Regions from separate parts of the Serratia sp. Nf2 genome, predicted to be linked through region 4. Evidence: predicted binding sites of a transcription regulator. Region 4 holds the regulator's gene; each other region holds the start of a gene.

Region 1 (3,130 bases), on a different contig from region 4:
CGGACGGTGCGGTGGAATATTTGGGCCGCAGCGACGATCAGCTGAAGATCCGCGGGCAGCGTATCGAGCTGAGCGAAATCGACCACGCCTTGCTGTCGCTGCCGGGCGTGCGCCAGGCGGTGACGCACGCGCTGGTGCTGCAGGGCACGCCGGTGGACGCCGGCGGCGATGCGCGCCAACTGGTGGGTTATCTGGTGATGCAGCCCGGCGCGAGCTGGGATGCGGAAGCCCTGCGTGCGGCGCTGGCCGACCGCCTGCCGCCGCACATGGTGCCGGTGGCGCTGGTGGAAATGAGCGATTTGCCGCTGAGCGCCAACGGCAAGCTGGATCGCAAGGCCTTGCCGCAGCCGCAGGGCGGTGAACGCAAGGCAGGACGGCCGCCGCAGGCCGGGCTGGAAAGCGAGATCGCGGCGGTATTCGCCCGTTTGCTGCAGCGCGAGCAGGTGTTCGCCGACGACGATTTCTTCGCGCTCGGCGGCCATTCGCTGCTGGCGATGCGGCTGGCGGCGGAGCTGCGCCGCGATCTGGGCAAGGCGGTGTCCGTCGGCCAGGTGATGGTGGCGTCGCGCGTCGAGCAGCTGGCCGCCTTGCTGGCGGAAGATCGCACGCAGGAAGAGGCCGATCGCAGCGGCTTCGACAGCGTATTGCCGCTGCGCGTCACCGAGGGGCCGACGCTGTTCTGTCTGCACCCGGCGTCCGGTTTCTCCTGGCAGTTCAGCGTATTGCCGCGCTATCTCGATCAGCACTGGTCGCTGGTCGGTATCCAGTCACCGCGGCCGGACGGCCCGTTGGCGCTGAGCGAAGATATGGATCAGGTGGTGGATGCCCACCTGCAGACGGTGTTGCAGGTACAGCCGCATGGGCCGTACCACTTCATCGGCTACTCGCTGGGCGGCACGCTGGCGCAGGGCATCGCCGCCCGGCTGCAGGCGCGCGGCGAGCAGGTGGCGTTCCTTGGCCTGCTGGATACCTATCCGCCGGAGACCCAAAACTGGGACGTGATGCTGGACGACAACGTGTTGAAGGAAGTGCAGCGCGAGCGCGAGCAGTTCCTGGCGGTGTCGCAGGATACGCTCGATCCGGCGCTGGGCGAGACGCGCACCGCGATGTTCGACAACATCGAGGCCAACTACGCCGATTCGGTGCGGTTGCTGTCGCACACGCGCACCGCCCGTTTCCTCGGCCAGGCGACGCTGTTCGTCGCCAAACGCACATTGCAGGAAGGAATGGACGTGCATCAGACCTGGTCGCAGTACGTCGATGCGCTGCAGGTGCACGAGCTGGACTGCGCGCATGTCGATATCGTTTCGCCGGCGTCGTTCAAAGTGTTGGGGCCGCTGCTGAACCGGATCTTGCGCACGCTGTAATCGCGCCGTTATCTCGCCGCCAGGCACGGGGATGACCCCGCGTGTGGCGGCGTTTCTTGCGGTCGCTCACAGTTGAATATCAATGAGTTTTATTATCATTATTGATTTCGTCATCTGTGCTAGCATAGCGCCCCGCAACTGCAGAATCCCCGTTTAAAGATGTGGTGAACAACCGATGAGTAGCAAACCCTCCATCCTGCTTGATTTTAGCCTGCTGAAAACCAACCGGGCTTTCCGCGCGGTATTCTGCGCGCGCTTTATCTCCATTGTGGCGCTGGGGCTGATGGCGATCGCCATCCCGGTGCAGATCCAGGCGCTGACCGGTTCCACCCTGCAGGTGGGGCTGGCGGTGACGCTGGCCGGCGGCGGCATGTTCGCCGGGCTGCTGATGGGGGGCGTATTGGCCGATCGCTATGAGCGGCGCCGGCTGATCCTGTTCGCGCGTTCTACCTGCGGCGTCGGCTTCGTCGGCCTGTGCCTCAACGCCCTGTTGCCGTCGCCTTCGCTGGCGGCCATTTATCTGCTGGCGGTGTGGGACGGCTTCTTCGGCGCGGTGGGGGTGACGGCGCTGCTGGCGGCCACGCCGGCGCTGGTGGGCCGCGAAAACATCGTGCAGGCGGGCGCCATCAGCATGCTGACGGTGCGCTTCGGCTCGATTCTTTCCCCGGCGATTGGCGGTCTGGTGATCGCCCATATGGGCATTGCCTGGAACTACGGCCTGGCGGCGTTTGGCACCCTGTTGACGCTGCTGCCGCTGCTGAGCCTGCCGCAGCTGATGCCGCCGCCGCAGCCGCGTGAACATCCGCTGCGCGCGCTGGCGGGCGGCTTCGCCTTCCTGTTCCAGAACAAGGTGATCGGCATGGTGGCGCTGATCGGCGCGCTGCTGACCATGGCCAGCGCAGTGCGCGTGCTGTACCCGGCGATGGCGGAAAGCTGGCACATCGACGCTGCCCACCTCGGCTATATGTACGCCGCCGTGCCGCTCGGCGCGGCCATCGGTGCGTTCACCAGCGGGCGCGTGGCGCACGTGGCGCGCCCCGGCTGGGTGATGCTGCTGACAGCGATCGCGGCGTTCGCCGCCATTGGCATGTTCGGCCTGATGCCGTGGTACAGCCTGGCGTTGCTGTGCCTGGTGGCGTTCGGCTACCTGAGCGCACTGAACTCGCTGCTGCAATACGGCCTGATCCAGAGCCTGACGCCGGACAACTTCCTCGGCCGCATCAACGGCCTGTGGACGGCGCAGAACGTGGTGGGCGATGCGCTGGGCGCGTTGCTGCTGGGGGCGATGGGCGCCTTCATGCTGCCGGCGATGAGCGCCAGCGGTTTCGGCTTCGGCGCGGCGCTGCTCGGCATCCTGTTGCTGTTCGCCATGACCGGTTTGCGCCAGGTGACGCTGCACAAACCGGAACCGCAGAACGAGGCGCAACCAGCCAGCGAAAAGTAACGTCATGCGCTAATGCGACGCTGTGGGATCAAATAGCAATGCTTATCATCGGCATGCGTAAAACCCACAGCGTTTATGTCATGATTTCGAAATGAAAGAAGTGCTTACGTTTATTGACATAGCAAATATCGGCGAGTAATTTAGCGCGGAATTAACTCAAATGATAATCATTATTATATTGGTTATCACTTCAAATCCTTGAGGGCGAAGCGATGGATACTGCCGTGAACGACATCAATCGAAAGGAAATGCAGGAGCGCGAAGAACACCGGTTCGCCGCTGATTTTTCTCCGGCGTCGGGCTTCTTCTTTACCTCCCC
Region 2 (3,130 bases), on a different contig from region 4:
GGAACAGGTACATCATGCCGATCTGCGGCACCAGCGGCAGCACGGTGTTGATGCCGCCGCCGACGCCCTGCGCCAGGAAAACGGTCAGCCAGTCGGGGAAGTGCAGGGTGTAGCCGAGCCACTGAATGCCCTGAATAAAGATCGCCGCCGAGCCGATATCGAAGATCGGCTGCAGCGCGCCGCCGATGTTGATCGCCAGCAGGAACATCAGGTACATCACCAGCAGGAAGATCGGCACGCCCAGCCAGCGGTTGAGGATCACTTTATCCAGCAGCTCGGTCAGGCGGTTGGGCATTGCCTGCTGCGAGTTGCTGACCGCGTCGCACAGGGCGGCGATAGACTGGTAGCGTGCGTCGGCGATCACCAGCGCCGGGTCTTCTTGCTCCTGCTGTTGCAATGCCTGAATGGCCGCAGGCAACAGCGCGACGGCGGGACCGGCCAGCCGGTGGCTGTAGATGTCGCCTTCCAGCATTTGCAATGCCAACCAGCGGCGCTGCACCGCCGGCAGCGTTTGCGGCATGGCGTCGCTCAGCGTGGCGACCTCTTTCAGCAACAGCGGCGGATAGTTCACCAGCGCCTGCTGTTCGTTGATGTGATGATTGTCGATCATCTGTTTCAGCACGCCGATGCCGTCGGCGCGGGTGGAGATCATCGGCACTACCGGGCAGCCGAGGCGCGCCGACAGCGCGGCGACGTCGATATCGATATGCTGGCTTGTGGCGATGTCGAGCATGTTCAGCGCCACGATGCAGGGGATGCCCAGCTCCAGCAATTGCAGCGTCAGATAGAGGTTGCGCTCCAGGTTGGAGGCGTCGACCACGTTGATCAGCAGATCGGCGTCGCCGCTCAAAATGTAGTGGCAGGCGATCTGCTCATCGAGCGAGGTTTGCTCTGAAATGGTGGTCAGGGAGTAGGTGCCGGGCAAATCGACCAGCCGCACATCGGACTGCGGGGTGGTGAAATGGCCTTCTTTGCGTTCGACCGTCACGCCCGCCCAGTTGCCGACCCGTTGGCGTGCGCCGGTCAGCTGGTTGAACAGCGTGGTTTTGCCGGAGTTCGGATTACCGATTAAGCCGATGGTGAGTTTTTTCATAGTTCAGCGTGTCGTCTTCAAGGAGAACAGCGCCGGCGCAAGAGCGCGTCGGCAAACGGAGGTCAGGGCTGGCCGTCGAGCTGCAGCAGTGCCAGATCCTTCCTGCGCAGCACCAGGCTGACGCGGCGAGTTTTAATTTCTATCGGATCGCCCAGCGGCGCGACGCGCACCACGTCGAATGAAGAGCCGGGCAGCATGCCGAGCGATAACAGTTTCTGGCGGTAGGCCGGCGCAATTTCACCGGAAAAGCCGACAATCTTATAGGTGCGTTTAGGTTGAAGCTGCATGTGATTAACCTTCCGGGTGCCGATGAACATCGGGCTGATGATAATTGGACGTTGCCGGCGAAAATGCCACGCCGTCGGCGGTATTCATCCATAAGGTCATGCAATAAAATGAGCGCAAATAATAGTAATTATCATTATCGCGTTCAATACAAAAAGTAAGGGCATTGTAACCAATTATTATGGCGACGACAGTTTTTGATGGCGTTGTCTTGATTAACGACGTTTTACCACCGCTTGCGAGCGGGAACAAATGAGAATGGCGAGTTAAATCAGTTACGTATTTGTAGCCGAGTTCTCTCATTTGCAAATATCGATGATGTTTTCCCTTTATTTATTTCCGCCTAAAGGCAATTCGATAACATTATTCCACCGTAATGCGAGCGGTAACCATTTGTGTTTCTCTCACAATTCACAAGATGAAAAATGCGTGTTAACAAAGTTGTTAATAAATGGCTGCAGAAGGCATTTTTGTTGTCTGAATAATGCGAGGGCGGTCACGCAGGAACGGGAAATAAAAAGATGGCGGTTTATTGAGGCGGGTCAAGAAATGCCGCAAGTTTTATTCATCGGAAAGGGCGGAGCAGGCTCCGCCCTGTCGGTTCCGACTTAGCGTTTCTTGCCGAATGCCGCCGCCAGCGCGTCGCCCATGGCGCTGTTGCCGGCCGGCGCCGCGTTGCGCGGTTTGGCCTTGTTGCCGCCCGCCGAACGGTTGGCGTTGTCGCGCGTCTGCGCAGGCGCGTTGCCGCCGCGGCGCGGTGAACCTTCGCCCGGCTGCTCATCCAGGCGCATGCTCAACGCGATGCGTTTACGCTGCAGATCGACTTCCATCACCTTCACTTTGACGATGTCACCGGCCTTCACCACGGTGTGCGGATCTTCGACGAACTTGTCCGCCAGCGAGGAGATGTGCACCAGGCCGTCCTGATGCACGCCGATATCCACGAAGGCACCGAAGTTGGTGACGTTGGTGACCGACCCTTCCAGGATCATGCCCACCTGCAGATCGTTGAGGGTTTCCACCCCTTCGGCAAAGGTTGCGGTTTTGAACTCCGGACGCGGATCGCGGCCCGGCTTCTCCAGCTCTTTCAGGATATCGGTGACCGTCGGCACGCCGAACTTGTCGTCGGTGAAATCGACCGCTTTCAGGCTGCGCACCGCCGAAGCGTTGCCCATCAGATCCTGCAGTGCCTGCTCGGTGGCGGCCAGAATGCGCTGCACCACCGGGTAGGCTTCCGGGTGAACGGTGGAGGCATCCAGCGGGTTGTCGCCGTGGTTGATACGCAGGAAGCCGGCGCACTGTTCGAAGGCTTTCGGCCCCAGGCGGCTGACCTTCAGCAGCTGTTCACGGTTGCTGAAGCGGCCGTTCTCGTCGCGCCAGTTGACGATGTTCTGCGCCATCATGCGCGTCAGGCCGGCCACGCGGGTCAGCAGCGGCACCGACGCGGTGTTCAGATCGACGCCGACGGCGTTCACGCAGTCTTCCACCACCGAATCCAGCTTCTTCGCCAACTGGCTCTGGCTGACGTCGTGCTGATACTGGCCGACGCCGATGGATTTCGGATCGATCTTCACCAGCTCCGCCAGCGGATCCTGCAGGCGACGGGCAATGGATACCGCGCCGCGCAGCGACACGTCGAGATCCGGGAACTCAAGCGCCGCCAGTTCGGACGCGGAATACACCGAGGCGCCCGCTTCGCTGACGATCACTTTCTGCGCCCGGACCTCGCCGAACTGCTTTTGCAGGTCGAGA
Region 3 (3,130 bases), on a different contig from region 4:
CGCGGCCGGTGAACTGGGCATCGTTGTAGGTCTGCTCTTTACCGCCGCTGGTGCGATCGCGGGTGTTGACCTGCGACCAGTCCTGACGACCGGACAGCAGCAGGTTCCAGTTATTCCACTCCAACTGGTCCTGCAGATACACCCCGATCTGATTCAGCGTCTTCAAATCGCTGGAAGCCAGCGCCAGCGTGCTGCCATCGATGCTGGGGCGAACCGGGTTGGCCCAGTCGATCGGGTAATCGTTGCCGCGATCGCGATACATCTTCGAATCGATATGGCTGTAGCGGTAATCCAGCCCGCCCAGCACCGTGTGCTTCACCTCGCCGGTGTCGAACAGGCCCTTCAGCTGGTTATCCACGCCAAACTCGTTGGTCATCTGCGTTTCATGCTGCGCCATGCGGGTGACGGTGTGGTCGTTAACCTTCGAGTTTACGTTATAAACCAGATATTTATAGTCTTCATCACGGTGGGTGAAGCGCAGGTTCTGGGTAAACGACAGCGCATCGCTGAAGTTATGCTCGAGGCTGTAGCCGATCGACGCCTGCTCGCGCCGCGACTTGTTGAAGCTGGGTTCGCTGACGTTGAAGTCATAGGGCACATAGCCCGCGCTGGTCGGGAACAGCGTGCCGGCACGCGGCAGGAAGTTGCGCGATCCGGCTTTCGGATCGTTCTGGTAACTGGTCAGCAGCGTAAAGCTGGTGTCTTCATTCGGCAGCCAGGTGAAGGCCGGCGCGATGGCCACCCGTTGCTGCTTGCTGTCTTTGACAAACTCATGCTCGGTTCTGGCGATACCGTTCAGGCGATAGAACAGGGTGTTGTCGTCGTTGAGTTTGCCGCCGAAATCGAACGCCGTTTCCGCCAGATGGCGGTTGCCGGTGCTGAATTTGACTTCGTGAATGCTCTGGGCGGTAGGGCGTTTACTGGTCATCACCACCACGCCGCCGGGGCTGACCTGGCCGTACAGCACGCCGGCCGGGCCATGCACCATCTCCACGCGCTCCAGCAGCCAGGGATCGATCTGCCCGGCGCCGCCGTTTTGGCTCGAGAGGCCAAAGTGCAGGCCGTCGAGCAGCTTGGGCGCATAGCGGAAGCCGCGGCTGATCACTTCGTCATTGCGGTTGGAGTTGCCACGGTAGGTGGTGATCACCCCACTGGTGTAGTTCAGCGCGTCGGCGACCGACGCCGGCTCCTGATCGTTCATCTGCTCGCGCGTGACCACCGAGATGGACTGCGGCGTTTTGCGCAGAGGGGCGGCGGTCTTGGTGCCGGCGGCGCTTTCTTTGGCGACGATCCCTTTGACCGGCGCGGTCACGCTGTTTTGCGCGTCGGCGGTCACCAAAATCGTCTCGTCCGCCGCGGCGGACGCGTGTTGCGCCAAGGGCAGTAAGGCCAGCGCCGATCCCAGCAACAGACGCTTGGCGGCCGTCGCCTCCGCATTTCCGTTTGCTATCCCTTTGTTTTTAATCTTCATTATCTCTCCTGCATACCTGCGTTGTGTGTCATGCCACCCTGATAAACCCCGAAATGCCGACAAGCGGTCTTCTCCCGTCGACGCGGAAACGCCGTGTGTGCACGACGGTAAAAATCCGACAAATAGTATTGAAAATGATAATGAGTATCAATACGATTGTCAGGTTTTGTAAAAATCACTCGTGTTATGTAAGGGGCGCTATGGAGTTTTTGCCGGAAAAGAGGCCAGAAAGCGGTCATGAGGGATTGGCGGCGCAATGGCTGCGTGAAGAGGCGGCAGGACAGCCTGCGTGGTGGCAGAAGGTGGCCTCACACGGCACGCCCATCGTCGAGCCGCACGATGACCGCCACGTCAAAATGACCTGGCTGTGGCGCGATCCCGCCGGCGATGAACGGCACTCGCCAATACGCCGCGTTTACGCCGATATCAACGGCATTACCGATCACCACAGCACGTCCCCCAGCAGCCTGACCAGGCTCCCCGGCACCGACGTTTGGTACGGCGCCGCCGTTATCGATCGCCGTTGGCGCGGCAGCTATAGCCTGATCCCTATTACCGATCGGGATCTTCCCCCCGTATTCAGCGACGACGAAACGTTGCGCGACCGCCAGCAGCGCGCCTGGTGGGTATCGCTGTTCCCGTTGGCGATCGCCGATCCGCTGAATCGCCTCTCGCTGGGGCCGTCTCATCGCCCGCGGCCGGTTTCCCTGGCGCAAGGGCCGGATGCCGACGATCAAAGCGCCTGGCAGGCCGCCGATCGGCCATGGGACGAGGCGCGGCTACAGCTTTTTCAGTGGCGCAGCGAACGTCTGGATAACCAGCGGCGCGTTTGGCTGTATGCCAGCGGCGACGCGGCGGTGGAAGCGAATCGCCCGCTGGTGCTACTGCTCGATGGCCAAAACTGGATCGAAAGGCACGCGCTGTTGCCGGTGATCGAGCACGAAACGGCAAGAGGGCACCTGCCGCCCGCGTGCTGGCTGCTGATCGATGCGATCGACGGTGAACACCGGGAAAACGAGCTGCCCTGCAACGCCGCCTTCTGGCAGGCAATCATCGAAGAGCTGCTGCCGCAGGCGCAGAAGCGCGAAGCGTTCAGCGAGGAAGGGGCGCGCACCGTCGTCGCCGGCCAAAGCTACGGCGGGCTGGCAGCGTTATATGCCGGTGTGCACTGGCCGGAACGTTTCGGCCACGTGCTGAGCCAGTCCGGTTCCTTCTGGTGGCCCACGGTGCAATTCGTTACCCAGTTCGAAAAACGCCACGAACTGGAGGAAGGCTGGCTGATACGCCAGGTTCGGCAACGCGACGCGGCGGCGCCCACGCTCACCGTGATTCAGCAAGCCGGCGATCGGGAGGCGGACATCGAATTCGTCAATCGCCAGATGCATCAGGCGCTGACGGCGGCGGGGCACCGCGCCGAATACCGCGTGTTTTCCGGCGGGCACGATGCGCTCTGCTGGCGCGGCGGCCTGGTGGACGGCGTGCGCCAGCTGCTTTCCGCGATGAAATAACCCACACATTTTGACAGACAGGTAATGAAAATGACTCAGGAACAACAAAACCCGTTCGATGACGAAAGCCTCCGTTTCACCGTTTTGGTCAACGCGCAGCAGCAGTATTCGCTGTGGCCGCAGTTTGCCGACACGCCGCAGGGGTGGCGCG
Region 4 (3,130 bases):
GACCTGGCACTTCGGCGGCGACGAAGCGAAAAACATTCGCCTGGGCGCCGGCTACACCGACAAGGCGAAACCGGAGCCGGGCAAAGGCATCATCGATCAGAGCAACGAAGACAAGCCGTGGGCCAAGTCGCAGGTGTGCCAGACGATGATCAAAGAAGGCAAGGTGGCCGACATGGAGCATCTGCCGAGCTACTTCGGCCAAGAGGTCAGCAAGCTGGTGAAGGCGCATGGCATCGACAGAATGCAGGCCTGGCAGGATGGCCTGAAAGACGCCGAGAACGCGAAGGCGTTCGCCACCTCGCGCGTGGGCGTCAACTTCTGGGATACCCTGTACTGGGGCGGTTTCGATAGCGTCAACGACTGGGCCAACAAAGGGTATGAAGTGGTGGTTTCCAACCCGGACTACGTCTATATGGACTTCCCTTACGAGGTGAACCCGGACGAGCGCGGTTACTACTGGGGCACCCGCTTCAGCGACGAGCGCAAGGTGTTCAGCTTCGCGCCGGACAACATGCCGCAGAACGCGGAAACTTCGGTCGACCGCGACGGCAACCACTTCAGCGCCAAGAGCGACAAGCCGTGGCCGGGCGCCTACGGGCTGTCCGCTCAGCTGTGGAGCGAAACCCAGCGCACCGATCCGCAGATGGAATACATGATCTTCCCACGCGCGCTGTCGGTGGCAGAACGCGCCTGGCACCGCGCCGGTTGGGAACAGGACTACCGCGCAGGCCGCGAATACAAAGGCGGGGAAACCCACTTTGTCGATACCAAGATGCTGGAGAAAGACTGGCTGCGCTTCGCCAATATCCTGGGTCAGCGTGAACTGGCCAAGCTGGATAAGGGCGGCGTCGCTTACCGTCTGCCGGTGCCGGGCGCACGCGTAGCGGGCGGCAAGCTGGAGGCGAATATCGCGCTGCCGGGATTGGGCATCGAGTACTCCACCGACGGCGGCAAGCAGTGGCAGCGCTATGACGCCAAGGCCAAGCCGGCGGTCTCGGGTGACGTTCAGGTGCGGTCGGTCAGCCCGGACGGCAAACGCTACAGCCGCGCCGAAAAGGTCTAAGCCCGGTGCAACGGCCTGCTGTCCTGGCGGCGGCCGTATAACGAAGGGGGAATGCGTTCGCCCGCGCGTGTCGGCGTAGGGCGGACGTTGTAGTGAGAGGAGTACGTGGAGTCGCTGTGCCGCTGCAATTGTGATATTTCATGACATGATTTTCCCCCGGCTTGTCCGGGGATTTTTTTGCCCGTTGCACGGAGGGCATAAAAAAACCGCCTCGGTGTGAGGCGGTTTTTCATAGCCGGTCAGGCTTATTTCTTGTCGTGCAGCGTTTCGTCTTCGCGGCAGTCACCGGTTTCACAGTGGCCGTACAGGTACAGGCTGTGGTTAGTGAGCTTGATGCCGTGCTGCTTGGCGATATCACGCTGGCGCACTTCGATGGATTCGTCGCTGAATTCGATCACTTTGCCGCAGTCCAGGCAAATCAGGTGATCGTGGTGATGTTGTTGGGTCAGCTCGAACACGGACTTGCCGCCTTCGAAATTGTGACGTGTCACAATGCCCGCATCGTCAAACTGGTTCAGTACGCGATAAACCGTTGCCAGCCCGATCTCTTCGCCCATATCAATCAGTTTTTTGTACAAATCTTCCGCACTGACGTGATGGCATTCCGGATTTTGCAGTACTTCCAGGATTTTGAGTCGCGGAAGCGTGACTTTTAAGCCGGCCTTCTTCAATGCGATGTTGTTGTCGGTCATGCGAATTCAGTCCTGTTACTATGCTAATCAAGTTGAGGCGTACTCGCCTGTGGCATCGGTCGGCACAAAGAGTTAATGCGTCTCATTATAGAACCGGTTGTACTAAATGGAAACCGCCGGTTGTTAACAAAGATATAATTGCACTATTGCATGTTTTGCATGCAACGCCTTGATGGATGGGATAAACCGATATCTCAGTCTACCGTGACGGGGTGGGAAGTTACAAATCTGTAGCTTCTATCGCAGCAATCCCTGCTGCCGATGACGGCCCTGTGGGCACACTATGCACTTTACAGGGCCTTTGTTCAACCTTTCGCCAGTGCCGGGGCTTAGCCGACGATATCGGCCAGGCTCAGCTCTTCGACGATCTGTTTGACCCAGGCGTCGACGCGCTCGTTGGTCAGCTCCGGCTGACGGTCTTCGTCGATCGCCAGACCGATGAAGTGGTCGTCGTCCGCCAGGCCCTTGGAGGCCTCGAAGTGATAGCCTTTGGTCGGCCAGTGGCCCACGATGGCCGCGCCGCGCGGTTCGATAATGTCGCGGATGGTGCCCATCGCGTCACAGAAGTATTCCGCGTAGTCTTCCTGATCGCCGCAGCCGAACAGCGCCACCAGTTTGCCGTTGAAGTCGACTTCTTCCAGCGTCGGGAAGAAATCATCCCAGTCACACTGCGCTTCACCGTAGTACCAGGTCGGGATACCCAGCAGCAGGATATCGAACCCTTCCAGGTCTTCTTTGCTGCTTTTAGCGATGTCATGCACTTCAGAGACGTCGTCGCCAAACTGTTTCTGGAGAATTTTCTGGATCATTTTGGCAATGTTTTCGGTATTGCCAGTGTCGCTGCCAAAGAAAATGCCTACAGTAGCCATATCGCGTATAACCTTTAAATTCAAGTAATTGCATTACTCGACGCCGGCACTGACGCCGCTGACGCCGATTAAAATGATGCCATGGCAAGAGCCTTTCGCCTCCGGGGCGGGCGCCGACAGGCGCAGTCTCTTACCGGTAAATGCGTATCATGCCAGAAAGTGGCGCCGGGGTTTTATCGCATTTATGCGATGCCGGAGAATGAAGAAAAGCGTGGTCGATCCGGCGTTGTCCTTAACGCCGCGCCGCGCGTGCGGCCGAAGAGATCAATGTTCCGGCTGTTCTTCCGCCAGTTGTGCCAACAGCATCTGCTCGATGAGTTCGCTGCGGCTGATGTTGCGCTGTTCCGCCAGTTTGTTCAGGGCGTCCACCGCATCCGCGTTGATTTTCAGCTCTACGCGCCGCAATCCACGCACTTTATCGCGCCGTAACTGATTGCGCTTATTGATTCTAAGCTGTTCATCGCGGGAAAGCGGGTTGGTTTTCGGGCGCCCCGGACGGCGTTCAT

Evidence for each region. The regulator Fur, encoded in region 4, represses iron uptake genes when iron is present. The targets are predictions, from matches to a motif close to ATAATAATGAGAACNACTATCAA.
Region 1: entS (enterobactin transporter EntS) is a predicted target of Fur. The motif match lies at 1,444-1,466, and genes of this name have one in related genera.
Region 2: feoA (ferrous iron transporter A) is a predicted target of Fur. The motif match lies at 1,499-1,521, and genes of this name have one in related genera.
Region 3: fes (enterochelin esterase) is a predicted target of Fur. The motif match lies at 1,600-1,622, and genes of this name have one in related genera.

Annotation. Positions count from the first base shown of each region.
Region 1 covers NZ_PYTW01000002.1:26,648-29,777, forward strand. The annotation lists gene C9411_RS05130 (enterobactin synthase subunit F) at 1-1,367, shown strand, start outside; gene entS (enterobactin transporter EntS) at 1,543-2,811, shown strand; gene C9411_RS05140 (isochorismate synthase) at 3,024-3,130, shown strand, end outside.
Region 2 covers NZ_PYTW01000012.1:71,669-74,798, reverse strand. The annotation lists gene feoB (Fe(2+) transporter permease subunit FeoB) at 1-1,093, opposite strand, end outside; gene feoA (ferrous iron transporter A) at 1,156-1,380, opposite strand; gene C9411_RS22685 (Tex family protein) at 1,987-3,130, opposite strand, start outside.
Region 3 covers NZ_PYTW01000001.1:129,495-132,624, reverse strand. The annotation lists gene C9411_RS00610 (TonB-dependent siderophore receptor) at 1-1,471, opposite strand, end outside; gene fes (enterochelin esterase) at 1,672-2,979, shown strand; gene C9411_RS00600 (MbtH family protein) at 3,010-3,130, shown strand, end outside.
Region 4 covers NZ_PYTW01000005.1:319,803-322,932, forward strand. The annotation lists gene C9411_RS13890 (beta-N-acetylhexosaminidase) at 1-1,063, shown strand, start outside; gene fur (ferric iron uptake transcriptional regulator) at 1,309-1,755, opposite strand; gene fldA (flavodoxin FldA) at 2,085-2,624, opposite strand; gene ybfE (LexA regulated protein) at 2,889-3,130, opposite strand, start outside.